Regions from separate parts of the Lentzea sp. NPDC102401 genome, predicted to be linked through region 1. Evidence: riboswitches for the same ligand, from Rfam matches in the RefSeq annotation. Region 1 holds a riboswitch; each other region holds the start of a gene.
What was found. A riboswitch is a leader RNA that binds a small molecule or an ion and turns the genes downstream of it on or off. The one in region 1 is predicted to bind cobalamin.

Region 1 (7,534 bases):
CAGGCCAAGAACGACACGTCGGCCACGGTCGACCAGGTCGTCGGCCAGCTCAAGAGCGCTGACACGCAGACCAAGGAGCTTTACCGCACCTCCAACGGCGTCCCCGGCGTCGTCGTGAAGGCCGACGCGCAGAAGGTCCGCGAACTGGCCCAGCGCCAGGACGTTCTCGCCGTCTACCCGGTCGTGCCGAAGAAGCGCCAGAACTCGAACGCCGTCCAGCTCACCAGGACGCTCAACGTCTGGCAGCAGTACGGCAAGCTCGGCGACGACGTCCGCGTCGGCATCATCGACACCGGTGTCGACTACACGCACGCGAACTTCGGCGGCCCCGGCACGGTCGAGGCGTTCAAGGCCGTCGACCCGCGCGTGAAGGACCCGAACTTCCCGACCGCGAAGGTCGTCGGCGGGTACGACTTCGTCGGCGAGGACTACGACGGGGAGAGCACCGACCCGGCGATCAACACGCCGAAGCCGGACCCGAACCCCATCGACTGCAACGGCCACGGCTCGCACGTCGCGGGCACCACGGCCGGCTTCGGCGAGAACGCCGACGGCAGCACGTTCAAGGGTGACTACACCAAGCTGGACGCCGCGAAGCTCAACGAGATGAAGATCGGCCCCGGCACCGCGCCGAAGGCCCAGATCTTCGCGCTGAAGGTCTTCGGCTGCGAGGGCTCGACCAACGTCACCTCGCAGGCGCTCGACTGGTCGCTCGACCCCGACGGTGACGGCGACTTCTCCGACCACCTCGACGTGGTCAACCTGTCGCTCGGCTCCGACTACGGCGCCCCGGACGACCCCGACAGCCTCTTCGTGAAGAAGCTGTACAAGGTCGGCGTCATGCCGGTCTTCTCCGCGGGCAACGGCGGCGACCTCTACGACATCGGCGGCTCGCCGGGCAACACGCCCGAGGCGCTGACCGTCGCGTCCGTGCGCGACTCGTCCGTGCTTCGTGACGGCGCCGTGGTCACCGGACAGGGCGCGAAGCCCGGCCAGTACAGCCAGAACTTCACCGGCTACCTGGACTACGACAAGACCCTGCCGGTCGTGAAGCTGACCCAGGCCGGCAACCTCGACGGCTGCCAGCCGATCACCGAGGCCCTCGCGGGCAAGTACGTGTGGCTCGAGTGGGACGACAACGACGCGACGCGCCGTTGTGGTTCCGGTGGCCGCACCAACAACGCGCAGGCCGCCGGTGCCGCGGGCGTGGTGCTGTCGTCCACTTTGAACAACTTCAACGCGGGCATCGCGGGCAACGCGACCATCCCGGTCTTCCAGTTCACCGGTGACGCCACCAGCCAGGTGCGCCCGCTGCTGGACGCGGGCACGCTGACCGTTCGCCTGGCAGGCGTCCTGCGCACCACGGTGCCGACGTACGACCAGTCCATTTCGGACACCCCGAGCGCGTTCACCAGCCGTGGCACCCGCGGCCAGTCCATCAAGCCGGACGTCGCGGCCCCCGGTGACACGATCTCGTCCACCGCCGTCGGTTCCGGCAACGACCGCCTGGTGATCTCGGGTACGTCGATGGCGTCCCCGCACGTCGCCGGCATCGCCGCCCTGGTCCGCCAGGCGCACCCGGACTGGACGCTGGAAGAGGTCAAGGCCTCGATCATGAACACCGCCGGTGCGGACGTGAAGGAGGACGGCAAGACCTTCGCGCCCAACCGGGTCGGTACCGGCCGCGTGGACGGCAAGTCCGCGATCGACAACCAGGTCCTCGCGTACGTCGAGGAGGACAACGGTTACGTCAGCGCGAACTTCGGCGTCGTCGAGGTCGCCAAGGCCGTCTCCAAGTCCAAGACCATCAAGCTGGTCAACAAGTCCACGAAGGCCGTGGAGTACAAGGTCGGCTACACCGCGGCCACGACGATCCCCGGCGTGAGCTACGTGCTCTCGCAGGACAAGGTGAAGCTGAGCCCGCGCGGAGTCGCGCGCGTCAAGGTGACCCTGAAGATCGACGACCCGAAGGCGCTGCGCAAGACGGTCGACTCGACCGTCGAGGCCAACCAGCTCGACGTGCCGCGCCAGTTCCTCGCGGACGCCTCCGGTCGCGTGACCTTCACGCCGACCGCCGGTGCCACCGTGCCGCTGCGCCTGTCGGTCTACTCGGCGCCGAAGCCGGTCGCGGACATCAAGACCGCGTCCAGCCTCAAGTTCTCGGGCAACAGCAAGCAGGCCGTCCTGAACGTGTCCGGCAAGGGCATCGACCAGGGCACCGGCTCGCAGGCCTACCGCTCGCTGATCAGCGTTCTCGAGCTGCAGGCCCAGTCGCCGAAGCTGCGCGACTGCAAGCGCAACGTCACCGAGAACTGCGCGCTCAACGAGACCGCCAAGGGCGGCGACCTCCGCTACGTCGGCGCGGCCTCCACGGCCCCGCTGGCCAAGGCGCAGGGCAAGCCTGAGGAGGCGCTGCTCGCGTTCGGTGTCGCGACCTGGGGCAACTGGTACAACCTGGGCAAGAACACCATCCCGTTCGTCGACATCGACACCAACGGTGACGGCACGGCGGACTTCGAGGTGTTCGCGACCCGTCTGACCGACACCGACCTGCTGGTCGCGTCCACCGTGGACCTGAAGACGGGCGAGACCGTCGACATCCAGGGCGTGAACGGCCTGTTCGGCGACGTCGACGCGAACGTCCAGGACACCAACGTCGTCGTCCTGCCGGTGCTGCTGAGCGCACTGGGCATCGACGCGACGAAGGACACGGCTCGCCTCTCGTACGTCGTGGGCGTCGGTGGCTACTACGCCGCGCCGGGCAACGCGAACAAGCTCGTCGACGTCATCGACCGCAACCTGTCCTACGACCCGCTCAAGCCGGGTCTGTGGGCGCAGGGCGGCGGCGACGCGGCGCTCTCGTACCTCGCGAAGCCGGGCACCGCGCTCGTCGTCAACAAGAACGAGGCCTCGCTGAAGGCCGACAAGTCCGACGGGCTGCTGGTCCTCAACCACCACAACGCCAACGGTGACCGCGCGTCGGTCGTCCTGGTGAAGTCGAGTGGCCGGGGCGGCGCCTACTAGATCGGATGTTTCACGAGAGGCCCGGTTCCTCGTTGGGAACCGGGCCTCTCGGCACGTCACGGCCAGGAACTGCCTGCCGTCACCCCTTGACGCGACCCCGTTCCTGCGGTCGAGTGACACTCGAAAGTGGGATATGGGCCGTGTGGGTGTCCCGCAGTACGGGAGATAACACCCCGATGGGGTGTCCGGCATGCGGCGGGCGGCCTGGATGCCGGTAGCCTTTCGCGAAGGAAAGTAGTCCCACCAATTGGGGACTGACACCTGGGAGGTGTGTGGATGCGGCTCGCAGTGATCCCAGGAGACGGGATCGGGCCCGAGGTCATCGCTGAGGCCCTGAAGGTCCTCGGAGAGGTCGTTCCGGCGGCCGAGATCACTCGCTACGACCTCGGCGCGGCGCGCTGGCACGCCACGGGAGAGTTGTTGCCCGAGTCGGTGCTGGGAGAGCTTCGCCAGCACGACGCGATCCTGCTCGGCGCGGTGGGCGACCCGTCGGTGCCGAGCGGAATTCTGGAGCGGGGCCTGCTTCTGAGGCTGCGCTTCGAACTCGACCACCACGTGAACCTCCGCCCGGCTCGTCTCTACCCCGGTGTCCGCAGCCCGCTCGCGGACCCGCCGGAGATCGACATGGTGGTGGTCCGCGAGGGCACGGAAGGCCCGTACGCGGGCAACGGCGGCCTGCTCCGCAAGGACACGCCGCACGAGATCGCCACCGAGGTCTCGCTGAACACCTCGTTCGGCGTCGAGCGCGTGGTTCGGGACGCCTTCGCGCGTGCGTCGAACCGTCAGCGCCGGCACCTGACCTTGGTGCACAAGACGAACGTCCTCACGCACGCCGGCTCGTTGTGGTCGCGCGTCGTGGAGGAGGTCTCGCTGCAGCACCCGGACGTCACCGTGGCCTACCAGCACGTGGACGCGGCGACCATTCACATGGTCACCGACCCGGGCCGTTACGACGTGATCGTCACCGACAACCTGTTCGGCGACATCCTGACCGACCTCGCCGCCGCCGTCACGGGTGGCATCGGCCTGGCCGCGTCGGGAAACATGGACGTGACCCGCCGCAACCCGTCGATGTTCGAGCCGGTGCACGGTTCGGCGCCGGACATCGCGGGCCAGGGCATCGCGGACCCGACGGCCGCCGTGCTGTCGGTCGCGCTGCTGCTCGACCACCTCGGCGAGCACGAGTCGGCCCGCCGGATCGAGGCCTCCGTGGCCTTTGATCTCGCTACCAGGGACCACCAGTCGCCTGGGGCCACCTACGCCATCGGCGACCGTCTCGCGGCACTCGTGTCGTCGAACGTCCGCACTGGCTGAGGTTCATCCGCTTGACGTTTTGAAGCCCCGGCCGGATCTTCCGGCCGGGGCTTCGGCGTTTCCGCGCGTCGGTCAGAGCTGGCCGTTGGCCTCACGCCACGCGCGCTCCTTCTTGATCCACTCGTTGTCCTGCGGGAACTCGTCGATCGTCGGCACGCGCCGGATCTCGGTCTTGAACCCCGGGCCGATCAGCGGCATGCGCTTGGCCCACTCGATCGCCTCCTCCTTCGAGGACACGTTGAGCAGGTAGAAGCCGTTGAACAGCTCCTTGGTCTCGCCGTACGGGCCGTCCGTGACGACCGGCGGTTCGGCGGAGTAGTCGACGACGACGCCCTCGGACGGTTCGGAGAGACCCTCGGCGGCCAGCAGCACACCGGCGCGGATCAGTTCCTCGTTGAACGCGCCGACGATCTCCAGCATCTTGTCGAAGTCGAACTCGCCCATGTTCGCGTAGGCCTCGTCGGTGGCGCGCATGATCAGCATGTACTTCACGGTGGATCTCCTCGCTCGGTGTCTTCCTCGGTGACGTCCACAGGTCGAACGGGCCGCGGACCGGATCGACATCACACCCGGAGAATTTTCGAACTTTCTGTTTTCGCAGGTAGGGTCGGGTCAGTCGTGCGTGGGGGAAGACCGGTCGAAGTCCGGCGCTGACCCGCAACGGTAGGTCCCACCTGGGACGAGCCCGAACACCCGCTCACGGTGCCCGAGAACTTCCGACTCCGCCGTGGACTGCGGGAAGGACCCAGTGCTCTCCAAGATCAGCACGCTCGTCGGCGTGCTCGCCGTCAGCCTCGTCGCGGGCGTCGCGCTCGGCCCGGTCTCCGTTCCGTTCGACCTCACGCTCGAACTGCTGTGGGCGGCGCTGACCGGTGGCACGATCCCCGCCGATCTCGCCGGGCAGTACCACATCGTCTGGGACATCCGGCTTCCCCGCGTGCTGCTGGCCGCGGTCGTGGGAGCGGGTCTGAGCACCGTCGGCGTCGCGATCCAGGCGATGGTGCGCAACGCGTTGGCAGACCCGTACGTGCTCGGCATCTCGTCGGGCGCGAGCGTGGGGGCGACGGCCGTGGCGACGCTCGGAATCCTGTCCGGCCTCGGCGTCTACGCGTTGTCGGTGGGGGCGTTCCTGACCGGTCTCGGCGCCACGGCCCTGGTCTACATCACCGCGCGCACGAGCCGAGGGCTCACACCGTTGCGGCTGGTGCTGACCGGGACTGCGCTCGCGTACGGGTTCTCCGCCGTGGCGATGCTGCTGGTGTTCCAGGCGCCGCGCGGTGAGGCGGCGCGGGCCGCGATGTTCTGGTTGCTCGGCAGCCTCGGCGGGGCGAACTGGCAGTCGCTGCCCGTCGCCGCCGTCGTGACCGCGGCCGGAATCGTCTACCTGGCGACCAAGGCGCGGCAGCTCAACGCGCTGGCGATGGGCGACGAGACCGCGACCACGCTCGGCGTCGCGGTCGACCGGTTCCGCACGCACCTGTTCATCGTCACCGCCGCCATGACCGGCGTGCTGGTGGCGGTCAGCGGTGCCGTCGGGTTCGTCGGGCTGATGCTGCCGCACCTGACGCGCATGGTCGTCGGCGCCGATCACCGCAAGGTCCTGGCCCTCGCACCGCTGGCCGGAGCGTCGTTCCTGGTCTGGGTCGACGTGGCCGCGCGGATGCTCGCGGCGCCGGAGGAACTGCCGCTGGGCGTCATCACGGCCGCACTCGGCGTGCCGTGCTTCATCTTCCTGATGCGCCGCAGGTCCTACGTCTTCGGAGGCCGCTGATGCGCGTCGAGCTGCACGACGTCACCGTCCGGAACATCATCTCCGGCATTTCGCTGACCGCCTCTGGTGAGGTCGTCGGCATCGTCGGCCCCAACGGCAGCGGCAAGTCGACGACCTTGCGCTGCGTGTACCGGGCGCTCAAGCCCGACGCCGGCACCGTCCTGCTCGACGGCGAGAACGTCCACAAACGACACGACGTCGCCCGCCACCTAGCCGCACTGACCCAGGAGTCGCAGGTCGAGTTCGACTTCACGGTCGCCGAGGTCGTGGAGATGGGCAGGCTGCCGCACGACCGCGATCCCGCGCGTGATTCCCGGGTGGTTTCCGAGGCACTGTCCACCGTGGACGTTTCGCATCTCGCTTCGCGCAGCTTCCTCAGTCTGTCCGGTGGGGAGCGTCAGCGCGTTCTCATCGCTCGCGCGATCGCCCAGGAGCCGCGCGTGCTCGTGCTGGACGAGCCCACCAACCACCTCGACATCCGGCATCAGCTCGACGTGTTGAGGCTCACGCGTGGGCTGGGCGTCACGGTTCTGACGGTTCTGCACGATCTGAACCTCGCCGCTTCCTTCTGCGATCGGCTGTACGTGCTGGACGAAGGACGGATCGTCGCGTCGGGCACGCCTGTGGACGTTCTCGTACCTGAACTGATCGCCAAGGTTTTCCACGTCACCGCGCACGTCGTGCGGCATCCGACCACGGGAGTTCCCCAGCTCCTGTTCGACCAGGAGGTCACCCCTTGAGAACTGTTGTGTGCGCGGCTGTGCTGTTGATCTCCGGCTGCGGCGCCACGGTCGCCCAGGACACCTCCGCGTCCGACCCGGTGACCGTCACGAACTGCGGTCAGCAGGTCACGTTCGACAGGATTCCGTCCAAAGTGGTCACCAACGACACCGGCATCACCGAGTTGATGTTCGCGCTGGGGTTGAAGGACCGGATGGCGGGTTACGTCGTGTCCGGTGTCGACACCGTCGACGTGCGGACCTCGCCGTGGAAGGCCGAGTTCGGCAGCGTGAAACACCTGTCCGACAAGATCTCCAAGGAGGTCGTGCAGGGGGTCAACGCCGATCTGGTGTTCGCCGGGTGGAACTACGGGTTCAGCGAGAGCACCGGGTTCACGCCGGACTCGTTGAAGGCTCTGGGGATCGGGACGTACCAGCTGACCGAGGCCTGCCGGAACGGGGTGGGGAAGCAGCGCGGGATCATGCCCGCGCTGGACGCGCTGTACACGGACCTGCGCAACCTCGGGAAGATCTTCCGGGTCGAGGCGAAGGCCGAGGAGCTCGTGAAGGGGTACCAGGAGCAGATCGCCGCCGCCGGACGGTTGATGGAGGGCAAGCCTCGGCCGAAGGTGTTCCTCTACGACAGCGGGCAGGACCAGCCGTTCACGTCCGGGAAGAACGCCGCGCCTCAGGACGTGATCTCGAA
Region 2 (7,534 bases), on a different contig from region 1:
GGATCGGCGCCCCGCGACCAGGCCGAGCAGCACGGCGAGCGCTTCGTCGTCGTTCAGCATCAGCGGTGGCATGCGGTAGCCGGAAGCGAGGCGGTAGCCGCCGTAACGGCCGCGCACCGACTCGACGGGCACGTCGAGATCGACGAGGTGCTCGACGTACCGGCGCACGGTGCGCTCGTCCACGCCGAGCCGGTCGGCGAGTTCGGCGACGGTCCGGACGCCTCCCGACTGCAGGAGTTCCAGCAGGGTGAGGACGCGGGCGGTGGGCCTGGGCATGCCCGAAAGTATTCCGCAGATACCGGGCGGATTCTGTCCGGTATCGCTTCTAGCGTGCAGTCATGGACTTCATCTCGATCCGTGTCATCACCGGCGACGTCACCCGGCTCGTCGGCTTCTACGAGCGCGCCACGGGCCTGCGGGCGAACTGGGCGAGCGACGACTTCGCCGAGCTCAGCACCCGTTCGGGCACCCTCGCGATCGGCAGCACCCGCACCGTCGGCCTGTTCGCGCCCGGATCGGCGGAGCCGGGCGCGAACCGCAGCGTCATCATCGAGTTCCTCGTCGACGACGTGGACGCCGTGCGTGAGAACCTGACGAGCTTCGTGGAGGACGTCGTCACCGAACCCACCACGATGCCCTGGGGCAACCGCTCGTTGCTGTTCCGCGACCCCGACGGCAACCTCGTCAACTTCTTCACCCCGGTCACTGCGGCCGCCATCGAGAAGTTCGCGCGCTGACGGCTCGTCAGGAGGCGGTGAACGGCTTGCCGAACCAGCGGACGAGGTGGTCGTTCAGGTCCTGCTGGTCCTCGCCGATCCAGGCGACGTGCCCGTCCGGACGCAGCAGGACGGCCGGAACGTCCAGTGCCGCAACGGGATCCGTGAGGAGATCCACTCGGTCCGACCAGCCCTCGACGGCCAGACGTCCGGTGCGGTCGAGCAGGAGACCTCGCCCCTGGCCCATCCGGTCGTAGAGGCGGCCCTGGGCCAGGTCGGTGTCGGGCAGCCGGCGGCCGAGCAGGTCGGGGCCCTCGCCGAAGTCGTAGCGGATGCCGATCGCGGTGATCTTCTCGATCAGCCGCCGGTTCACCTCGTTGATGTCCATCAGTTCGGTGAGCAGCCTGCGCACGGCCTGCGCGCCCGGTTCGGGAGACGACAGCTGGACCTGGGCGCGGGTGTTGTCCAGGACGTCGGCGGCGACCGGATGACGTTCGGCGTGGTAGCTGTCCAGCAACGTCTCCGGCGCCCAGCCGCGGATCTGCGCGGCCAGCTTCCAGCCGAGGTTGACCGCGTCCTGCACACCCAGGTTCAGGCCCTGGCCACCGGCGGGCGGGTGGATGTGCGCCGCGTCGCCGGCGAGCAGCACCCGCCCGATCCGGTAGTGCTCGACCAATCGGGTGGAATCACCGAAACGGGACAACCAGCCCGGGGAGTGCGCGCCGAAATCGGTTCCGGCGACGGCGCGCAGTTCCCGCCGGAAATCATCGATGGTCGGCGGTTCCGCGCGATCCTCGGTGGCTTCCGAGCAGGGGACCACAACGCGATAAATCCCGTCCCCGAAATGTCCGAGGTGGAACACCTTGCTGGTTTCGCGGATCTCCGCCATCTTGGCGGCGATCTCGTCCTCCGGTGCGCCGAACTTCATCTCGCCCATCAGCGTGTCGTGCCGCGAGGGCTCACCTGGGAATCCGACGCCGAGAAGTTTGCGCACCGTGCTGCGGGCCCCGTCGCAGCCGACCAGGTACCGCGACCGGAGCCGCTCGCCATCGGCCAGTGCGACGGTCACGCCCTCGTCGTCCTGCTCGAACCCGATCACCGCGGCACCGCGCCGGACCTCGGCGCCCAGTGCGATCGCGTGGTCGGCGAGCAACTGCTCGGCGGTCGGCTGCTTGATGCCGAGCATGGTGGTGAACGTGGAGTCCAGGCCGTCGGGCGTGGGTGTGGGGATGGCGCCGAAGGCTCCGCCGACCGGGCGCTGCCTGCCGCGTTCCAGAAAGCGGTCCAGCAGTCCGCGCATCACCAGGATTTCCAGACTGCGAATGTGCAGACTGACAATGCGCACGAACGACGACGAGGGCTCCGGTTCCTTTTCGAGAACGAGCACCTGCACGTCGTGCAGCCGCAGTTCAGCGGCCAGCATCGCGCCGGTCGGACCGCATCCGGCAATGATCACATCGAACATGAACCACCCGTTCAGCCCCGGTATCGGCGGCCCAGTGTGGAGCTCCCCGGATCTGGCCGCAAGCGATATATGGTGAGCCGTGTATTCGCCGTGTATACAGGGATCGTGAGTCAAAGTCTCAAAGCCTATGAACAGCTGCGCGACGAGATCGTGGCGTGGGATCTGGCGCCGGGTGCGCACCTGAACGAGGTGCGTCTCGCCGAACGGCTCGGTGTCTCCCGCACGCCCCTCAGGGAGGCGATCCAGCGACTCGCGCGGGAGAACCTCGTGCGGATCACGCCGGGGCGCGGCGCGTTCGTCGCCGAGGTGGCGCTGAACGACGTGAGGCACTTGTTCCAGATGCGGGAGGCGTTGGAGACGTACGCGGTCAAGATGTGCGCTCGCGCCCACGACCGCTCCCGGTTCGCGCACCTGCACGCCGAGTTCGCCGGCGGCGACCCCGAGGAGTTGATCGAGCGGCTGGACGCGTTGATCGACGAGGCGGCCGGCAACCCCTACCTCGGCGAGGCGCTCGGCGCGTTGCGTGGACAGCTGCGACGGCTGCGGCAGGCGGCCCGCCGCTCGCCGGAACGCCTGGCGGTGACCATGCAGGAGTACGGCGTGATCTGTCAGGCGATCGCGGACGGGGAGGAGGACAGGGCCGCGCTGGCGATGTCGTTCCACATCCACAACAGCCTGCGCGCCCTGACCGACGTCCTCTGGGCCAACTGAGCGACACGCCCACTAGATGTAGTTGCTCGTGGCTCGACCGCGCCCATGTATTGTGCTCCGAAGCTGGTTCGGCCGATCCTCCAGATCGGTCGTCGCAAGAGGGAACCCGGTGTGAGTCCGGGACTGCCCCGCAGCGGTGAGTGGGAACGAAAGCCGTCAGAAAGCACTGGACATCGCGATGTCTGGGAAGCGACGGCCGGTAGGCGCCTGGCGACAGGCTCGCCCACGAGTCCGAAGACCTGCCAGCGCCCCGCACGTGCCTGCGTGCGGGTGTCCGCGGCCCCGAGGGAGGGCGGGAGGACGTGGCGGTCGCGCGCGCCCGTTCACTCCTCGCTGTCCCCGTGGCCACCCGAGCTCGCGAGGAGAGAGCTAGTGACGGCGGTCGACACGGTCACCACCACTATGCGCGTCAAGAAACGCAACGGTTCATTGGAACCCGTTGACCTGAACAAGATCGTGCGCGCGGTGGAGCGCTGCACGGTCGGTCTGCACGACGTCGACCCGTTGCGGGTCGCCACCAAGACGATCAGCGGTCTCTACGACGGCGCCACCACCGAGGAACTGGACCGGCTGTCGATCCAGACGGCAGCCGCGCTCGTGTCGGAGGAGCCCGAGTACTCCAAGCTCGCCGCCGGTCTGCTCGCGGCGTTCATCGAGAAGGAAGTGCGCCGCCAGGGCGTGATGTCCTTCAGCCAGAGCATCGCGCTCGGCCACGCCGAAGGCCTGATCGGCGACGCGACCGCGCAGTTCGTGGCCGCCAACGCCCGCAAGCTCGACGACGCGATCGACCTCGAAGGCGACCGGCGGTTCGAGTACTTCGGCCTGCGCACGGTCTACGACCGCTACCTGCTGCGCCACCCCGCGAAGCGTTCGGTGATCGAGCAGCCGCAGTACTGGCTGCTGCGCGTCGCGTGCGGTCTCTCGCAGACGGCGACCGAGGCGATCGACTTCTACCGGCTGATGTCGTCGCTGGCCTACCTGCCCAGCTCGCCGACGCTGTTCAACTCCGGCACCCAGCACACCCAGATGTCGTCGTGCTACCTGCTGGACTCACCGCGCGACGAGCTCGAGTCGATCTACGACCGCTACAAGCAGATCGCCAGGCTGTCGAAGTTCGCCGGCGGCATCGGCGTGCAGTGGTCGAGGGTCCGTTCGCGCGGTGCGCTGATCCGCGGCACGAACGGCCACTCCAACGGCATCGTGCCGTGGCTGCGCACGCTCGACGCGTCGGTCTCCGCGGTCAACCAGGGCGGCCGGCGCAAGGGCGCCGCCTGCGTGTACCTGGAGACGTGGCACCCGGACATCGAGGAGTTCCTGGAGCTGCGCGACAACACCGGTGAGGACGCGCGCCGCACGCACAACCTCAACCTGGCGAACTGGATCCCCGACGAGTTCATGCGCCGCGTCGAGGCGGACGCGGACTGGTCGCTGTTCGACCCGGACGAGATCCCCGAGCTGGTCGACCTGTGGGGCGACGAGTTCGACCGCGCCTACCGCGGCGCCGAGGAGGCCGGCCGCGCCGTCCGCACGGTCAAGGCTCGTGACCTTTATGGACGGATGATCCGCACGCTCGCCCAGACCGGCAACGGCTGGATGACGTTCAAGGACACCGCGAACCGCACGTGCAACCAGACCGCGTCGCCGTCGAACGTGGTGCACCTGTCCAACCTCTGCACGGAGATCCTGGAGGTCACCAGCGACGAGGAGACCGCGGTCTGCAACCTCGGCTCGGTCAACCTCGGTGCCCATGTCGATGACACCGCCGGTTCCGTCGACTGGGAGCGCCTGCGTTCCACGGTTCGCACGGCCGTCGTGTTCCTCGACCGCGTGATCGACATCAACTACTACCCGACCGAGCAGGCGGCGCGGTCCAACCCGCGCTGGCGCCCGGTGGGTCTCGGTGTCATGGGTCTGCAGGACGTGTTCTTCAAGCTGCGCCTGCCTTTCGACTCGCCGCAGGCCCGCGAGCTGTCGACGCGCATCGCCGAGGAGATCTACCTGACGGCGCTGGAGTCGTCGGCGGAGCTCGCCTCGTCCGCGGGTGCGCACCCGGCGTTCCGGGAAACCCGTGCAGCCAAGGGAGATCTGCAGCCCGACCTGTGGGGCGTCACGCCCACGCAGACCGAGCGCTGGAGTGCTCTGCGTGAACGCGTCAGCGAGCACGGCCTGCGGAACTCGCTGCTGATCGCGATCGCGCCGACCGCGACGATCGCCTCGATCGCCGGCTGCTTCGAGTGCATCGAGCCGCAGGTGTCGAACACGTTCAAGCGCGAGACGCTGTCCGGTGAGTTCCTGCAGATCAACTCCTACCTGGTGCGCGAGCTCAAGTCCCGCGGCCTGTGGACGGAGGCCGTGCGCAACCGGCTCAAGCAGGACGACGGCTCCGCTCAGGGCATCGCGGAACTGCCGGAGGACGTGCGGTCGTTGTTCCGCACGGCCTGGGAACTGCCGCAGAAGGCGCTGATCGAACTGGCCGCCGCGCGTGGCCCGTACGTCGACCAGAGCCAGTCACTGAACCTCTTCGTCGCCTCGCCGACGATCGGCAAGCTCTCCTCGATGTACCTCTACGCCTGGAAAGCCGGGCTCAAGACCACGTACTACCTGCGCTCCCGTCCGGCGACGCGCATCCAGCAGGCGACCACGACGACCACCACCACGGCGGTGCCCGTCGTGACGTCGGACGACGCCATCGCCTGCTCCCTGGAAAACCCCGAGTCCTGTGAGGCCTGCCAGTGACCACGCTTGCCAGCACCGCCCGTCAGAACGCCCTGCTCGACCCCGGCATGGACCTCACCCTGCGGCCGATGCGCTACCCGCTCTTCTACGAGCGTTTCCGTGACGCCATCAAGAACACGTGGACCGTCGAGGAAGTCGACCTGCACTCGGACCTCGCCGACCTGAACAAGCTGTCGGAGGCCGAGCGGCACCTCGTCAACCGGCTCGTCGCGTTCTTCGCGACCGGCGACACGATCGTCGCGAACAACCTCGTGCTCAACCTCTACGAGCACGTGAACGCGCCGGAGGCCCGGCTCTACCTGTCGCGGCAGCTGTTCGAGGAGGCCGTGCACGTCCAGTTCTACCTGACGCTGCTCGACACCTACCTGCCCGACGAGAACGACCGCATCGAGGCGTTCGCCGCCGTCGAGACGATTCCGTCGATCCGCGCCAAGGCCGAGTTCTGCTACAAGTGGATCGACTCGATCTCGGACCTCAAGCGGCTGGAGTCGCGGGAGGACCGCAGGTCGTTCCTGCTCAACCTGATCTGCTTCGCGGCGTGCATCGAGGGCCTGTTCTTCTACGGCGCCTTCGCCTACGTCTACTTCCTGCGTTCACGCGGCCTGCTGAACGGTCTCGCGTCGGGCACCAACTGGGTGTTCCGCGACGAGTCGATGCACATGGCGTTCGCGTTCGACGTCGTGGACACCGTGCGCCGCGAGGAGCCGGACCTGTTCGACGACTCCTTGTACGAGGAGGTCAAGCAGATGCTGCGCGAGGCCGTCGACGCCGAGGTGCAGTTCGCGGAGGACCTGCTCGGTGGCGGCGTCGCCGGCATGTCGGTGGCGGACATGCGGTCCTATTTGGAGCATGTCGCGGACCGGCGGCTGCAGGTGCTCGGCATCGAGCCGATCTACGGTTCCAAGAACCCGTTCGCGTTCATGGAGTTGCAGGACGTGCAGGAGCTGTCGAACTTCTTCGAGCGGCGGGTGTCGGCCTACCAGGTCGGTGTGACCGGCACGGTGGCGTTCGACGAGGACTTCTGAGTCGTGCGGCCAGCGGTGCCCCTGACCGGGAAGAGCCGGTCAGGGGCACCGCTGGCCGTTGGTGGGGTTTCCCCTGGTGGGAAAGGGGTATTCGCCGGTTCCCGGAATCCCCGGCGCGCAACCGCGCCCAGAGCAGGTTGGTGAGACGTGGAAATGGCGTCAGCGAAGGACGCGTGGAGTCCCACCCTCGGTGTCGAGGAGGAGTTCCTCCTGGTGGATGCGGCGACCGGCGTCGCCGTGAACCGTGCGGACGAGGTGGTCGCCGTCGCACGGGAACAGCTCGGCCTCGATCTGCAGCACGAACTGACCGGGGCGCAGGTGGAGATCAACACAACGGTGTGCGCCGACGCGGAGCAGGCTCACCGCGAGCTGCTCGACCTGCGTCGACTGGTGGCGCAGGCCGCGCGAACGGCGGGATGCCGGGCCATCGCAGTCGGGGCGCCGCCGCTGGGGCGCGCGACCGGTGAGATCACGGACAGCCTGCGGTTCCGGCGGATCGCCCGCGAGTTCGGTGCGCTCGCCGAGCAGCAGCTGATCTGCGGATGCCACGTCCACGTCGCCGTGCCCGACCGGGAGACGGCCGTGCAGGTGTGCAACCACGTGCGGCCCTGGTTGCCCGTGCTGTCGGCGGTGACCGCGAACTCGCCGTACTCCGACGGAGAGGACACGGGCTTCGCGAGCTGGCGTTCGACCATCTGGTCGCGTTGGCCGGTGTCCGGCCCGCCGCCGTTCTTCACCTCGTGGCAGCACTACGAAGAGGTCTCCGACACGATGATCAAGGCCGGCACGGCGCTGGACCGGGCGATGGTCTACTGGGACGTCCGCCCCGCCACCGACCTGCCGACCGTGGAGGTGCGGGTCGCGGACGTCGCGGCGACCGC
Region 3 (7,534 bases), on a different contig from region 1:
ACGCCGTCGAGACGATCCGTGAGCTCAAGCGTCGTTTTCCGGACGTGTGAACGACTCTGGGCCTGTCGAACGTCTCCTTCGGACTGAGCTTGGCCGCCCCGTCAGGTGCTGAACGACCTGACGGAGATGTACTTCGGCGACGCCCGCTACGCCCGCGACGCCTTCGAGGGCCTGCGTCTGAAGGACTCGATCATGGCCGCCAAGCGCGGCGAGGCTCCTGTGCTGGACGCCGAGATGCGGGAGAAGGCCGCGGAACGCAAGGCCCGTCGCGAACGTTCCCCGCGCATCGCCGCGGCCGCAAAGCCGTTGCGGTGGAGGAAGAAGTCGTGACCGGTCGCTCCGACGTGGCTGTCGGAAACCCGATCCCGGCCCTGCCGTTCTGGGCAGCCGGGTCGTGAAGGGCATCCCGGTCGCGGACTGCTCGGCGTCGCTGGACGAGCGTGCGACGTTGGCCCAGTGGGGCCTCAAGGGCGTGCGCGGCAGCGGCCCGGCCTACGAGGACCCGGTCGCGACCGAGGGCCGCCCACGCCTGCGCTACCGGATGGAACGCCTTGCCGCGGAAGGTGTTCTTGCCCACGCCGCCGTCGTCCGCGGCTACTTCCGTGCGTCTCCGACGGCGACGATCTAGTCGTTCTGGAAGAACCCGCCAGCTCGTCCGCTGAGCGCTTCCGGTTCACTTTTCCGCGCCGGAGAAGGGATCGGAGGTCGTGCCTGTCCGACTTCTGGCGCCCGAAGGAGTCCGGCGAGGTCGACGTCATCGCGTTCCGTCTCGTGACGACAGGCCCGCCGATCGCCGGCCACGCGAACGAACTGTTCGGCGAGAACGCGTATCGTGAGCACCTGGAAGTCCACGGACTGGGGGTCCAGCTCACCGAAGCGCTGGCCGAGTACTGGCACGAGCGAGTCCGCGAGGAACTCGTCCGGCCCACCGGCGGCACCGTCGCCGCCGAGGAGTACTTCACACTCGGCCACAGCGGCGCGCGGCTACGGCGCCTGCCCCGGGATGGAAGACCGCAAGCGCGTCGTCGAGCTACTCGATCCGTCGCGCATCGGGGTCTCGCTGTCCGAGGAACTTCAGCTCCACCCGGAACAGTCCACCGACGCCTTCGTGGCGCACCATCCGGAGGCGAAGTACTTCAATGTCTGACCTGGCTGTGTCTGATCTTCACGGTGTCCTATGGGACATGGACGGCACGCTGCTGGACTCCGAGAAGCTGTGGGACATCCCGCTCTACGAGTACGCGGAGAAGCTGGGCGGCGTGCTCTCCCCGGACACCCGCGAACGCATGGTCGGTAGCAACGTACCGACGACGATGCGCCTGCTGTTCGCCGACGTCGGCATCGAGCCCACCGAGGCCGACATGGCCGACGGCGCCGCCTGGATCTCCCGCCGCACCGAAGAGGTGTTCCGCGCGGGCCTGCCGTGGCGTCCGGGCGCAGCCGAGGCCCTGCGGGCGGTGCGCGCGTCGGGCGTGCCGATGGCTCTCGTGACGTCGACCGAGCGCTCGCTGACCGAGGTCGCGCTGGACACGATCGGGCGGGACCTGTTCGACGTCACCGTGTGCGGCGACGAGGTGGACGGGCTGAACAAGCCGCTGCCCGAGCCGTACCTGAAGGCGGCACGGCTGCTGGGAGTGGACGCGGCGCGGTGCGTGGCGATCGAGGACTCGCCCACCGGAGTGGCCGCGGCGGTGGCGGCCGGGTGCACCGTGCTGGTCGTGCCGTGCGACGTCGAGGTGGCGGCGGGGGAGCGGCGGATCTTCCGCGACTCGCTGGTCGGCGTGGACGCCGAGGTCCTGAAGTCTCTTTAGACGGGTGTGGGGTGGCCGCGTGGCCACCCCACACCATCAGGCGACAGCGGCCTTCTCAGGGGCCTTGGCCCTGCGCGCGGCCGGGTCGATCAGCAGGCCGAACACCACGCCGATGCCGACGTAGAGCGTGGCGAGCTGGGCGAGCGAACTGAGGCGGAACTGCCACAGCACGTTCACCGGCATGTCCGCGGGGATCGTGTCCGGCGGCGCGGGGAACGCCAGCAGCACCACCGCGACGGCCGCGGCCACCGCGAGCAGCACGGCCGTGGTCCGCACCGGCTGCGACTGCGCGCGCAGCTGTTCGGCGAGCCAGCTCGCGGCCCACACGATCACCAGACCGGCCACCACCACACCGAGGTAGAGCGCGGTCCGGTAGTTCACCGTCTCCGGGTCGCCCACGGCGGGCGGGTTGGCCGGGTACTTGAGCCACGGCAGCAATGCCACGGCACCGAACACCGCGGCACCGAACGCGAAGCTGCGGCTGAACGGCGTGCTGCCGGTGAACCAGCGCTTCGACAGCGCGTAGGCCGTGGCGAACACCAGGCCCACCGCGATGCCGACGATCACCACGCCGAGCATGCCGCCCGCGATCTGCGCGCCGCGGCTGACCAGCTCTTCCTCGCCGCCGTGCGGGTGGCCGGCCTCACCGGCGGGTTCCCGGGCCTCCTCGACCGCGAGCGCGGCGCGAATCGGGATCTCGGTCACCAGGAGCTGCACGAGCGCGGAGGCGACACCGGCGACACCGCCGGCCGCGACTCCGCGCAGCGCAAGGGACTTGTACGTCGTCGTCATGTCTTCCCTGCCTGGGATCGGGGGATCTAGTGGCAGGGCACGCCGAGCGCGTGGCGCCCGTCGTGGAAGAACTCGTGCAGCAACTCGGAACCCGCGCCGAGCGCGAGGCCGTTCTCCTGCAGGACCAGGTAGGTGACGATCAGGCCGAGCACTGAGACGGCGAAGGCCCATTTGGGCACGCGGACGGCGGACAGGCTTGCTGCGGGGCTCGTCATGACGGGCTCCTCCATACCTCGTGGAAGGTCAACTCTCCTTGCGGCGCCGCAGCCGGTCTCCTGACTCCCGGATCAACGCTGCCCCCGCGTCTTCCCAGCCCTCTCGCGAGGGCCAGTGACGTGCTCGGCGGGGATCGCTTCCCGGTCACAGTGGCGAGGACCGCGCCGGATTTTCACCGGCTTCCCGTCACTGCGGCGCGTGCACCGTAAGTTGATCGGCCCGTTAAGCACAACCGGCCATAAGAGTTGTTGCGTTCCTCACTTCACGAGTGGACAGTCACCACACTTCCCACCTGCGGCGACGCGGTAGTAGAGACAACACGACCGACGCCGGAACGAGACCTCTCCGGGAAAAGTCAGAAATTCCCCCGCCTGTTCGAACGGCGGGGCGCTCATGAGCCGTTCGCCGCGTTCTTCCGCTTCCTCGGCGGTGAGCATGCGTGCGCGCACAACCATTTTGAGCGCGCCCGCGATGTTCGACATGGCGTTGCCCCACAACAATCCACGCGCCACCGGGGTCACGTCCTGGATCGCCTCCACCACCGGTGCGAGCGCTTGGGCGGCCTCCGGGCCCAGTCGTGGCTGGTCGATGCGGACGCTCAGGCCGTTCGCCGGGTGGTGCTGCCACCAGAGGTTCTCCGGGCGGACGTCGATCGGGATGCCCGCGGCCGTGAGCGGGCTGAGCAGCCGCGCCGTGTAGCTGAGGAAGAACAGGCTGGCCGCTACGCGTGGTTCTTCCGCTTTGTACCGGATCGCGATGGCGTCGATCGTGGTCCTGAGCGCCGGGCCCTCCAGCAGCGCCGTTCCCGGCAGCCAGGACTCGTCCGGGCGGCCGACGTCGAGCGCGAAGAACGGGTTGATTCCGCGCACGCGGCGGAGTGCTTCGAGGACCTCGGCGAACTCAGACACAGAAGTTCACGCTACCGGGTGTCCATGCAGGACAGATCGCGTCCACGGCCTGGGACAGATGCGACCGCGGTGTGGACGGGGGTCGCCGGGATGGGAGGATGTCGTGCCGTGAAGACCTTCGATTCCCTGTTCGCTGAACTGACCGAACGAGCCGCCACCAAGCCGGAGGGTTCCGGCACCGTTGCTGCGCTCGAGGCCGGGGTCCATGCGCAGGGCAAGAAGGTCCTGGAGGAGGCGGGCGAGGTCTGGATCGCCGCCGAGTACGAGTCCGACGAGAAGCTCTCCGAAGAGATCTCGCAGCTGCTCTACCGCCTCCAGGTGCTCATGCTGGGCCGTGGGCTCACCCTCGAAGACGTCTACAAGTACCTCTGACGGAAGACTTCTCACATGCTGCGCGTTGCAGTCCCGAACAAGGGCGCGCTCGCTGAACGCGCCTCCGCCATGCTCACCGAGGCCGGCTACCGGCAGAGGCACGAGCCGCGCGACCTGACCGTGCTCGACAACAACAACGAGGTCGAGTTCTTCTTCCTGCGCCCCAAGGACATCGCGATCTACGTGGCGTCCGGCGACCTGGACCTCGGCATCACCGGCCGCGACCTGGCCGCCGACTCGGGTGCCGACGACAACGGCAACTCCGTCGAGGAGCTGCTGGCGCTGGGCTTCGGCTCGTCGACCTTCCGCTACGCGGGGCCTCGCGGCACCGACTGGAAGGTCTCCGACCTCGAAGGCAAGCGCCTCGCCACCGCGTACCCGAGGCTGGTGGGCCGCGACCTGAAGGCCCGCGGCATCACCGCGAAGGTGATCCGGCTCGACGGCGCCGTGGAGATCTCGATCCAGCTGGGCGTGGCCGACCTGATCGCCGACGTGGTGGGCTCCGGCCGCACCCTGCGCCAGCACGACCTGGTGCCGTTCGGCGAGCCGATCTGCGAGTCCGAGGCGGTCCTCATCCACCGCCACGGCTCGGAGCTGTCCGCCGCCAAGAAGCAGCTGACTGCCCGCATCCAGGGCGTCGTGTTCGCGCAGCAGTACCTGATGCTCGACTACGACTGCCCGCGTTCGATCCTCGACGACGCCATCGCGCTGACTCCGGGCCTGGAGTCGCCGACCGTCGCGCCGCTGGCCAACCCCGACTGGGCGGCCGTGCGGGCGATGGTGTCGCGCAAGGAGGCGAACAAGGTGATGGACGAGCTGGCCGCGATCGGTGCCAAGGCCGTGCTGGCCTCGGACATCAGGTTCTGCCGGCTGTGATCACGGAGCACGCCCTGCTGGACGTGCTGCCGGGTTCTGCCGAGGAGTTCGAGTGGGCGTTCGGCGAGGCGCGGGAGCTGATCTCCGCCTCGCCGGGCTTCCGCGGTCTCGAACTGCTGCGGTGCCTGGAGACGCCGTCGCGCTACCTGCTGCTCGTGCGCTGGGACTCGGTCGAATCGCACACCGTCGGGTTCCGGCAGGGGCCTGACTACGCGAAGTGGTCGGCTCTGCTGCACCGCTTCTACTCGCCGTTCCCCGTGGTGGAGCACTACGAGAGCGCGCTGAGCACCTCTTCGTCCGTGATCTGATCGAAGGCCTCGTACCAGCGGCTGACCGCGCCGAAGCGGCGCGGGAGAAGGATCGCGATCACCGGCGTCGTGAACGCGGCCAGCGATTCTCTGGCGGCCACCGGGACGGCGAGGGTCGTGGACCGCGGTTCGTGCTGGGCGATCCAGTGCAGCGCCGCCCTGGCCGTGACTCCGGTGGCCAGGCCGTCGTCCACGAGGATCACGTCGCGGTCCTTGAGGGTGAGCGGCTTGTCCCCGCGGTAGAGGGCCGTGCGTCTTCTGGCTTCTTCGCGTTCCTCGTCGCAGGTGCGGCCCATTTGCTCTTCGGTGAGGTTCAGGGCTCGCAGCACTCTCGGGTCGTAGATGGGTTCGCTGTCCGCGGTGACGGCGCCCACGCCGTATTCCGGATGGCCTGGGGCGCCGATCTTGCGCGCCACGACGACGTCCAGTTGGGCGTTGAGGTGTCGCGCTACTTCTTTGGCCACTGGAACGCCGCCTCGGGGGAGGCCCAGGACCAGCGGGTCGTGCCACGGGAGGTCCGCGAGTCGCGCGGCGAGGGCGCGGCCCGCTTCCTGCCGGTTCGCGAACCTCTTCACAGTCAGGCTGACGCTACGCGACTCCGGGCTCAGCGGAACAGGCCCGCGACGGTGGCGTGCGCGGGCCCGGTATCAGCGTTCGCGCACGAACAGCGCCTGCGCCGTCGTGCCCACCGGCCCCTCCACGTCGTGCACCACGCTGGTCGCGAGCCCTACCCCGTCCGGCCCGATGGTCGTCCGCGCGTCCATGCCCACCCACTCGCCGACGGGACGGCGGTGCAGGTGGACCGTCAGGTCGGTGTTGATGGCGTACCACTTGCGAATGTCCACACGGGACGAAACGCCGCTGGCCGAGTCCACGACGGAGAACAGTCGCTCTTCCGGTGAGGGGTCGAAGCCCTCGACGACGGCCACTCGGGGGCGGGCCCACACCTGGGCGTCGCCCGGCGTGAAGATGCCGCCCGACACGGAAAGCCACTCGACGGCGGCGAGGTAGCCACCGCCCCAGAAGTCCGGGATCTCCATCGGTGCGGCGGAAGCGGGCGGTGTCAGAGCGAGGACTTCGCCTCCCGCTACGGCCGTGGTGTCCGAGTCGACGATGCGCCACGCACGCGCCGTCAGCACCGCACGGCCTTCGTGGGACAGCGACGCCGCGAGCAGTTCTACCGAGCGGCCTGGGCGTTCGACCGAAGTGGACACCGTGAGATCGGCCACCGGCACAGGGCCGAGCACCTCGAACGTCACGCGGGCCAGCGAAGACGACGGGTTGCCCAGAGCGAGCAGCGAGCGCACCAGCAACGCCGAGGGAGGGCCGAGGTGCTGGCTGTCCGGGCCCCACGGGCCGACGGTGTGCTCGGTGGAGCGGAACGTGTCGTCGCCCAGCGGCAGGTAGAACGCCGTCATCAGTCGCGGTCCTGGAGGGTCTCGGTGTCGTCGGGCTCCGGCCAGCCGGGGTAGGGCGGCGGGGTGCCGTCGAACGCCGGGCAGAAGGCCTTGTGGTCGCAGTAGTCGCACAGGCGGCTGGGGTTGGGGCGGAAGTCGCCCGTCGGGGCCGCGCGCATGATGGCCTGCCAGATCGCGTCGAGGGTGCGCTCGAAGCGGGCCAGTTCGGACTCGTCCGGGGTGTAGGCGAGGGCCTGGCGGTCGGCCAGGTACATCAGGCGCAGCTGGCGGGGGACGACGCCGCGCAGCTTCCACAGGACCAGCGCGTAGAACTTCATCTGGAACAACGCCTTCGCCTCGCCCACCTCGCGGGGGGCGGCGCCGGTCTTGTAGTCCACGACGCGGATCTCACCCGTCGGGGCCACGTCCACGCGGTCGATGTAGCCGCGCAGCAGCACGCCGGACGGCAGCTCGGACTCGACGAGGAGCTCGCGCGACTCCGGTTCCAGGCGCCGGGGGTCCTCGAGGCCGAAGTAGCCGTCGAGCAGCTTCGTGGCGGACGCCAGCCACTCCGCCTCCTCCTCGCTGCCCTCGACCTCGAACAGCGTCGAGAACTCCGGGCGCTCGGCCTTCACGCGCTCCCAGGCCGGCGTGATCATCGAACGCGCGCGGTCGGGCACGCGGTCGGCGGCGGGCAGGGCGAACAGGTCTTCCAGCACCGCGTGCACCACCGTGCCGCGCACCTGCGCCTTCGTCGGCCTCTCCGGCAGCCGGTCGACCGCGCGGAACCGGTAGAGCAGCGGGCACTGCTTGAAGTCCCCTGCCCGGGAAGGCGAGAGCGCGGGCCTGCGCAA
Region 4 (7,534 bases), on a different contig from region 1:
GCGTTGGAGGGGCTGGAGAAGCCCGACGCGATCTTCGTCGGCGGCGGCGTGACCGTGCCCGGCGTGATGCAGGCCTGCTGGGACGCTTTGGCTTCCGGTGGCCGTTTGGTGGTGAACGCCGTGACGCTGGAGTCCGAGGCCGTGGTGGCGCAGTGGTACGCGCGGCTCGGCGGCGACCTGGTGCGGATCGCGGTGAACCGCGGCTCCGCCGTCGGCAAGTTCACCGGCTGGCGGCCGCACATGCCCGTGACGACGTGGAGCGTTACCAAGTGACTGTGCACTTCATCGGGGCCGGTCCCGGTGCGGCCGACCTGATCACGGTGCGGGGGCGCTCGCTGATCGAGTCGTCGCCGGTCTGCCTGTACGCGGGCGCGTTGGTGCCCGTGGAGTTGCTGGACTTCTGCCCTGACGGGGCGCGCAAGATCGACAGCGCGTCGCTGACGCTGGACGAGATCGTCGCCGAGCTGGTCGCGGCCTCGGAGCAGGGGCTGGACGTGGCCCGCCTGCACTCCGGGGATCCCTCGGTGTTCAGCGCGATGGCCGAGCAGATGCGCCGGTTGGACGCGCTGGAGATCGCTTACGACGTGACGCCCGGGGTGCCGGCTTTCGCGGCTGCGGCGGCGTCGTTGCAGCGTGAGCTGACGGTGCCGGGGGTCGGGCAGACCGTCATCCTGACGCGGACCTCGCAGCGCGCCACGCCGATGCCCGAGGGTGAGGACCTGGACACGCTGGGCCGCAGTCACGCGACCCTGGTGCTGCACCTGGCCGTGCAACGGATCTCGGACGTGGTCGCAGAGCTCGTGCCGAACTACGGCCTGGACTGCCCTGTCGCGGTGGTCGCCTACGCGTCGCGTGAGGACGAGGTCGTGCTGCGCGGGACGCTGGACGACATTGCGGCGCAGGTCGAGGCCGCCGGGATCAAGCGGACCGCGGTGATCATCGTGGGGAACGTGCTCGGGGCGACGCAGTTCCCGGACAGTCACCTGTACTCGGCCACGCGCGTTCGATGATCCTGATCCTCGGCGGAACGGGGGAGGCACGCGAGCTCGCGTCCCGCGTACCGGCCGTTTCTTCGCTGGCGGGGCGGGTCAGTTCGCCTCGATTGCCCGCCGGTGAGGTCCGGATCGGCGGGTTCGGCGGTGTCGACGGGCTCGCGCAGTGGTTGCGGGACAACGATGTCAGCGCCGTGGTCGATGCCACGCACCCTTTCGCTCGGCAGATCACCTCGAACGCTTTCGAGGCTTGCGGACGAGTCGGCGTTCCGTTCCTGATCCTGCGTCGGCCTGGGTTCACGCCGCAGCCCGGGTGGCACTGGGTCGACAGCGTCGCCGACGCCGCGCGGAATCTGCCTGGGGAGCGGGTGTTCCTGACGACCGGCCGGCAGGACCTCGCCGAGTTCACGGCGTGCCCGCAGTGGTTCCTGGCACGGATGGTCGAGCCGCCGGAACCACCGCTGCCGCAACGGATCGAGGTGCTGCTGTCGCGCGGTCCGTTCACTGTGGACGGTGAGCTGGAGCTGATGCGGTCCAGGGAGATCGACGTCCTGGTGACCAAGGACAGCGGCGGCTCGATGACGTCGGCCAAGCTCGAAGCCGCGCGCCGTCGCGGTGTGCCGGTGGTGATCGTGCGTCGACCACCGCTCCCACCTGCGGAAACGGTGGCCGACGTCGATGCCGCTGTCAGCTGGTTGGGTACCGTCGGGGTGTGAAGACGACTCCCTGAGGCGTCACGATCGTCTGCGACGAGCCGATGATCAGCAGGCAGCGCATGTCGATCGTGGCAGGGTCGAGCGCGCCGAGCGTGAGGACGCGGATCTCCTCCTCCGGGCCGCCGACGTCGCGGCCGACGACGATCGGCGTCTCCGGGGCGCGGTGGCGGAGCAGCAGGTCGCGCATGTCCGCAACCTGGTGCGTGCGGGCCTTGGACGCCGGGTTGTAGATCGCGATGACCAGGTCGGCCTTGGCGGTGGCGTCGAGGCGTTCGGCGATGACGTCCCACGGCTTGAGCCTGTCGCTCAAGGAGATCACCGCGTAGTCGTGCCCGAGCGGCGCGCCGGCCTTGGCCGCCACGGCGTTCGCGGCCGTCACGCCGGGGATGACGCGCACCGGCACGTCCTGGGTCTCCGCGGCGACTTCCAGCACCGCGGTGGCCATCGCGAAGACGCCGGGATCGCCCGACGACACGACCGCGACCCGCGCGCCCTTGCGCGCCAGGTCCAGCGCGAAGGCCGCGCGTTCGGACTCGACCTGGTTGTGCGAAGAATGGCGCTTCTGGCCAGGGCGTTCCGGGACGCGATTGAGGTAGGTGCTGTAGCCGACCAGTTCGTCGGCGGCCTCCAGCTCCTGGCGGGCCTCCGGGGTGAGCCACGCGCGGGTGCCGGGGCCGAGGCCGACGACCACGACCTCGCCCTTCGGCCTGGCGGGCTTGGACTGGCTCGGCAGCAGCGCGATCGAGAAGTACGGGACCGTCTCGGGATCGACGTCGGCCAGCGGCGACATCTTCTGTCGGCCGGTGGTGGCGCGTTCGACGTACCACGCGCCGTCGAGCCGGCCGGCCGTTTCGAGGGCCTCGCGGACGTTGCCGAAAGTGCGGCCCAGCTTGAGGATCGCGGCGCAGTCGGTGTCGGCGAGCCTCGACGCGAGCTCGGCGGGCGGCAACGTGCCCGGCAGGATCGTGAGCACCTCGTCGCGTTCCACGAGCGGTGTGCCGAGTACTGCTGAAGCGCCGCTCACGGACGTGACGCCGGGGACCACCTCCCACTCGTAGCGGTCGGCCAGGCGTTTGTGCATGTGCATGTAGGAGCCGTAGAAGAACGGGTCTCCAGCGGCCAGGACGACGACGACGCGCCCGGCGTCGAGGTGCGCGGCCAGCTTGGCGGCGGCCTCCTCGTAGAAGGCGTCGATCTCGCCCTGGTAGTCGTCCGTGTCCTCGGTGGTGACCGGGTAGACGAGCTGTTCCATGATCTGCGGGTTCGGATCGTCCTGGCTGCGGAAGTACGGCGCCGCGATGGTCTTGGCGACCGACCTGCCGTGCCGGGCGCTGTGGAACGCCACCACGTCGGCTTCGTTGATGAGTCGCGCGGCCTTGACCGTCACGAGTTCCGGGTCGCCAGGACCCAGGCCGACGCCGTAGAGCTTGCCCGTCATTCTTCCTCGCTCGCGATCGCGTTGATGGCCGCCGCCGTCATGGCACTGCCGCCGCGCCGGCCGCGCACCACTAGGTGCTCCAGATCCGTTGCGGCCAAAGCTTCCTTGGACTCCGCCGCGCCGATGAACCCGACCGGGATGCCCAGGACCGCGGCGGGCCTCGGGGCTCCGGCGGCGATCAGGTCGAGGAGGTGGAACAACGCCGTGGGGGCGTTGCCGATCGCGACCACCGCGCCGTCGAACCGGTCCGCGAGCAGTTCCAGGGCGGCGGCACTGCGCGTGTTGCCGATGGTCTGCGCCAGCTCTGGAGTCCGCGAATCCTGCAGGTAGCAAAGGACTTCGTTGTCCTCGGGCAGGCGGCGGCGGGTCACGCCGGACGCGACCATGTTGGCGTCGCACAGGATCGGCGCACCGTTGCGCAACGCCTCCCGGGCGTCGCGCACGACGTTCGGGGAGAAGGCGACGTCGGCCGGCAGGTCGGTCATGCCGCACGCGTGGATCATGCGAACGACGACTTTCGCGACGTCGGCGGGAAACCTGGTGAGGTCCGACTCCGCGCGAATGGTGGCGAAGGACTGGCGGTAGATCTCCGCCCCGTCCTTGATGTACTGCGTCAACGGATCTCCTCGTAGCCGTCGCCGGTCGCGACGAACTCGGTCACAACGCCTGCGGGACGGCCGCAGCGGCGGGCACAGCCCGACCAGTGCACGGCGCCGGGAGTGTCGGACCTGCTCCCTAGAATTGAAATTGGGGGTACCCGGCCCGGCACGTGTGTGTGGTCGGACGCATCGGTCCGTGTGTGCGCATCTGCTCGTGTGCGGCCGTTGACCCAAGCGTGGACATCGGCGCGTACGTCGGACAGCGACTTCGCGCAGCCGGGGCGGCCGGTGCAGGCGCTGACGCCGTGCCAGGGGGAGGCCGGGTCGGTGATGAGGCCGGAGGTGTCGGTGCCGGCGGGGACGACCAGGCTGCGCCACGGCGTCAGGCGGAGGGCGACGCCGGGGAGTTGGTGGGCGCCGAGGCGGCCAAGCGGGACGCCTGGTGTCAAAGGTGAAGGTGCGACAGGAGTCACAGCCGGGGTGATCCGCGGGGCGTCGGAGGCACCGAAGTGAGCGGTGATCTTTCGCACACCGTCGTCCACTTCGGACAGGCGCCAGGCCTGCCCGCGGAGCTGCTGGAACAGGCGGGCGGCGGTGAGCACGGCGTCCACGGGGTCGGTGACGCGGACGCCCGTGTCGCGGCCGGCGAGGAGGAGGACCCACGGGGAGGGGGTCGAGCCGGACGCCTCGCCGCCTGCCTGGTCCACATCGCCGCTGACCAGGCCGAAGTCGCCACCCAGCCCGCTCACCGCGGCTCCCACCGTCACCAGGAACCTGCCCGGCAGCGCGGCCAGCGCCGGGTCCGCGCACAGGGCCGCGTCGATCGCGTCGACCAGCGCCTGGTTGTCCTCCAGCGGGGCGGCGATGATGTTGCGGATCCGCTCGTGCGACGCGGAGGGCAGCAGTCCGGCCTCGGCCAGCCGCGCGCCCAGTTCCACGCCGTCCGCCAGCCCCCTGATCTGGAGGTTCGCCCGCGAGGTCAGTTCAATCGAGCCGGAGCCCAGCTCCAGCGCGGCGAGGCGCACGACGTCCCACTGAGCAGCGGAAAGAGTGCCGCCCGGCACCCGGATGCGCGCCAGCCCGCCGTCGGCCGCGGCGTGCAGCTCGACGGCGCCGGGGCAGGCGTCCGGGTGACTACGCATAGGTCGGACTGTAACCCGCCGGTTAGGGTGAGCCCGAACGACGAAGCGCAGGAGGAAGCCGGTGTGAATCCGGCGCGGTCCCGCCACTGTGACCAGCGAACACCGCTGGGAGTCAGGAACTCCGCTTCGCCAGTCACCCGCATTTTGGGGCGAGGACCCCACGAGGGATGGAGCCTGCGTGATCCTGCTGCTGTCGACCTCCGACACCGACCTGCTGTCGGCGCGTGCGAGCGGTGCCGAGTACCGGCTCGGCAACCCCGCGCGACTCACGACCGACGACCTGCCCGCGCTCGTCGACGGCGTGGACCTCGTCCTCGTGCGCATCCTCGGCGGGCGCCGGATGTGGGAGGAAGGCCTCGACTGGCTGCTGGCGTGCGGCCTGCCGGTGGTGGTGCTCGGCGGTGAGATGCAGCCCGACGCGGCGCTGATGGAACTGTCGACGGTGCCCGGTGGCGTGTGTGCCGAGGCGCACCTCTACCTCGCGCACGGCGGTCCGGCGAACCTCACCGAGCTGCACAAGTTCCTGTCGGACACCGTGCTGCTGACCGGCCACGGCTTCGAGGCCCCCGCCGCCACCCCCACGTGGGGTGTGCTGGAACGCGAGGGAACGCCAGAGGGTCCGACGGTCGCGGTGCTCTACTACCGCGCGCATCACGTGGCCGGGAACACCGCCTTCGTCCACGCCCTGTGCGACGCGATCGAGGCCAAGGGCGGGAAGCCCCTGCCGGTCTTCTGCTCCTCGCTGCGCACCGCCGAACCCGAACTGCTCGACACGCTGCGCCAAGCCGACGCGCTCGTCGTGACGGTGCTCGCGGCGGGCGGCACGAACCCCGCGAAGGCGTCCGCCGGCGGCGACGACGACGCGTGGGACGTCGGCGCGCTGGCCGCGCTCGACGTGCCGATCCTGCAGGGGTTGTGCCTCACGTCGAGCCGCGAGTCGTGGGACGCCAACGACGACGGACTGTCTCCTTTGGACACCGCGACCCAGGTCGCGATCCCCGAGTTCGACGGCCGGATCATCACGGTTCCGTTCTCCTTCAAGGAGATCGACTCCGACGGCCTCACCGTCTACGTGGCCGACCCGGAACGGGCGCTGCGCGTCGCGGGCATCGCGGTCCGGCACGGCAGGCTGCGGCACATCCCGGTCGCGGAGCGCAGGATCGCGGTCATGTTGTCGGCGTACCCGACCAAGCACTCCCGCATCGGCAACGCGGTCGGCCTGGACACGCCGGCGTCGACCGTGCGGTTGCTGAAGGCCATGCAGGAGCACGGTTACGACATCGGCGACGCGCTGCCGGGCGTGCAGGAGCTGGACGGCGACGCGCTGATCCACGCGTTGATCGCGGCCGGTGGCCAGGACGCGGACTGGTTGACGCAGGAGCAGTTCGAGAGCAACCCCGTGCGCATCGCCGCGGCGGACTACCGGGAGTTCTACGAGACGCTGCCCGAGGACTTCCGCGAGTCGATGCAGGAGCACTGGGGCGAGGCGCCGGGCACGCTCTTCGTCGACCACAGCAAGTCCAAGGACGGCGAGATCGTGCTGGCCGCGTTGCGGTCCAACAACGTCGTCGTGATCGTGCAGCCGCCGCGCGGGTTCGGCGAGAACCCGATCGCGATCTACCACGACCCGGACCTGCCGCCGTCGCACCACTACCTCGCGGCGTACCGGTGGATCGAGTCGAACTTCGGCGCGGACGCCGTGGTGCACGTCGGCAAGCACGGCAACCTGGAGTGGTTGCCGGGCAAGACCGTCGGCATGTCGGCGTCCTGCGGCACGGACGCGGCGCTCGGCGACCTGCCGCTGGTCTACCCGTTCCTCGTCAACGACCCCGGTGAGGGCACGCAGGCCAAGCGGCGCGCGCACGCCACGCTGGTCGACCACCTCGTGCCGCCGATGGCCCGCGCCGACAGCTACGGCGACATCGCGCGGCTGGAGCAGTTGCTCGACGAGTACGGCAACATCTCCGCGATGGACCCGGCCAAGGTGCCGGCGATCCGCGCGCAGATCTGGACGCTGATCAAGGCCGCGAAGCTCGACCACGACCTGGGCCTGGACGACCGGCCGCACGACGCCGAGTTCGACGAGTTCATCCTGCACGTCGACGGCTGGCTGTGCGAGGTCAAGGACGTCCAGATCCGCGATGGCCTGCACATCCTCGGCGAGGCGCCGACCGGCAGTGTCCGCGTCAACCTCGTGCTCGCGATGTTGCAGGCGCGGCAGATGTGGGGCGGTCAGGTCGCCGCGCTGCCCGGCCTGCGCGAGGCGCTCGGACTCACGACCACCGCTCGCGAAGACGTTGACGCGATTGAGGAAGAGGCGCGCGGACTCGTCCAGGCGATGGAGGACGCGGGCTGGAATCGGGACACGGCCAAGACTCTGCACGAGTCCGAGGACGTCCAGAAGATCCTGGAGTTCGCGGCGGTCGAGGTCGTGCCCAGGCTGGCGCGCACCACCGACGAGATGACGAACGTCCTGCACGCGCTGGACGGCGGCTACATCCCGGCCGGCCCGTCGGGTTCTCCGTTGCGCGGCCTGGTGAACGTGCTGCCGACCGGCCGCAACTTCTACTCGGTCGACCCGAAGGCGATCCCGTCGCGGCTCGCGTGGGAGACCGGCCAGGCGATGGCCGACTCGCTGCTCGCCCGC

Region 2: it holds a riboswitch for cobalamin, as region 1 does, so the genes downstream of both, ACIRG5_RS00700 (ribonucleoside-diphosphate reductase subunit alpha) here and ACIRG5_RS18505 (FecCD family ABC transporter permease) in region 1, are expected to answer to the same signal.
Region 3: it holds a riboswitch for cobalamin, as region 1 does, so the genes downstream of both, ACIRG5_RS09265 (CbtB-domain containing protein) here and ACIRG5_RS18505 (FecCD family ABC transporter permease) in region 1, are expected to answer to the same signal.
Region 4: it holds a riboswitch for cobalamin, as region 1 does, so the genes downstream of both, cobN (cobaltochelatase subunit CobN) here and ACIRG5_RS18505 (FecCD family ABC transporter permease) in region 1, are expected to answer to the same signal.

What each region holds. Positions count from the first base shown of each region.
Region 1 is NZ_JBIWKS010000004.1:703,656-711,189, reverse strand. Features, by position in the region: gene ACIRG5_RS18520 (S8 family peptidase) at 1-3,024, shown strand, start outside; gene ACIRG5_RS18515 (3-isopropylmalate dehydrogenase) at 3,301-4,338, shown strand; gene ACIRG5_RS18510 (YciI family protein) at 4,411-4,830, opposite strand; cobalamin riboswitch at 4,935-5,054, shown strand; gene ACIRG5_RS18505 (FecCD family ABC transporter permease) at 5,087-6,109, shown strand; gene ACIRG5_RS18500 (ABC transporter ATP-binding protein) at 6,109-6,849, shown strand; gene ACIRG5_RS18495 (ABC transporter substrate-binding protein) at 6,846-7,534, shown strand, end outside.
Region 2 is NZ_JBIWKS010000001.1:134,507-142,040, reverse strand. Features, by position in the region: gene ACIRG5_RS00720 (helix-turn-helix transcriptional regulator) at 1-276, opposite strand, end outside; gene ACIRG5_RS00715 (VOC family protein) at 339-737, shown strand; gene ACIRG5_RS00710 (FAD-dependent monooxygenase) at 745-2,181, opposite strand; gene ACIRG5_RS00705 (GntR family transcriptional regulator) at 2,287-2,892, shown strand; cobalamin riboswitch at 2,940-3,154, shown strand; gene ACIRG5_RS00700 (ribonucleoside-diphosphate reductase subunit alpha) at 3,265-5,628, shown strand; gene ACIRG5_RS00695 (ribonucleotide-diphosphate reductase subunit beta) at 5,625-6,653, shown strand; gene ACIRG5_RS00690 (glutamate--cysteine ligase) at 6,807-7,534, shown strand, end outside.
Region 3 is NZ_JBIWKS010000002.1:804,885-812,418, forward strand. Features, by position in the region: partial or broken gene ACIRG5_RS09250 (vitamin B12 dependent-methionine synthase activation domain-containing protein) at 1-1,147, shown strand, start outside; gene ACIRG5_RS09255 (HAD family hydrolase) at 1,185-1,811, shown strand; gene ACIRG5_RS09260 (CbtA family protein) at 1,848-2,603, opposite strand; gene ACIRG5_RS09265 (CbtB-domain containing protein) at 2,630-2,818, opposite strand; cobalamin riboswitch at 2,872-3,006, opposite strand; gene ACIRG5_RS09270 ((2Fe-2S)-binding protein) at 3,077-3,727, opposite strand; gene ACIRG5_RS09275 (phosphoribosyl-ATP diphosphatase) at 3,836-4,099, shown strand; gene hisG (ATP phosphoribosyltransferase) at 4,115-4,975, shown strand; gene ACIRG5_RS09285 (antibiotic biosynthesis monooxygenase family protein) at 4,972-5,283, shown strand; gene ACIRG5_RS09290 (phosphoribosyltransferase) at 5,244-5,858, opposite strand; gene ACIRG5_RS09295 (thioesterase family protein) at 5,931-6,701, opposite strand; gene ACIRG5_RS09300 (PD-(D/E)XK nuclease family protein) at 6,701-7,534, opposite strand, start outside.
Region 4 is NZ_JBIWKS010000031.1:11,282-18,815, reverse strand. Features, by position in the region: gene cbiE (precorrin-6y C5,15-methyltransferase (decarboxylating) subunit CbiE) at 1-273, shown strand, start outside; gene cobM (precorrin-4 C(11)-methyltransferase) at 270-1,010, shown strand; gene ACIRG5_RS48205 (cobalt-precorrin-6A reductase) at 1,007-1,708, shown strand; gene ACIRG5_RS48200 (precorrin-2 C(20)-methyltransferase) at 1,680-3,146, opposite strand; gene ACIRG5_RS48195 (precorrin-8X methylmutase) at 3,143-3,763, opposite strand; gene ACIRG5_RS48190 (hypothetical protein) at 3,760-4,887, opposite strand; cobalamin riboswitch at 4,896-5,031, shown strand; gene cobN (cobaltochelatase subunit CobN) at 5,066-7,534, shown strand, end outside.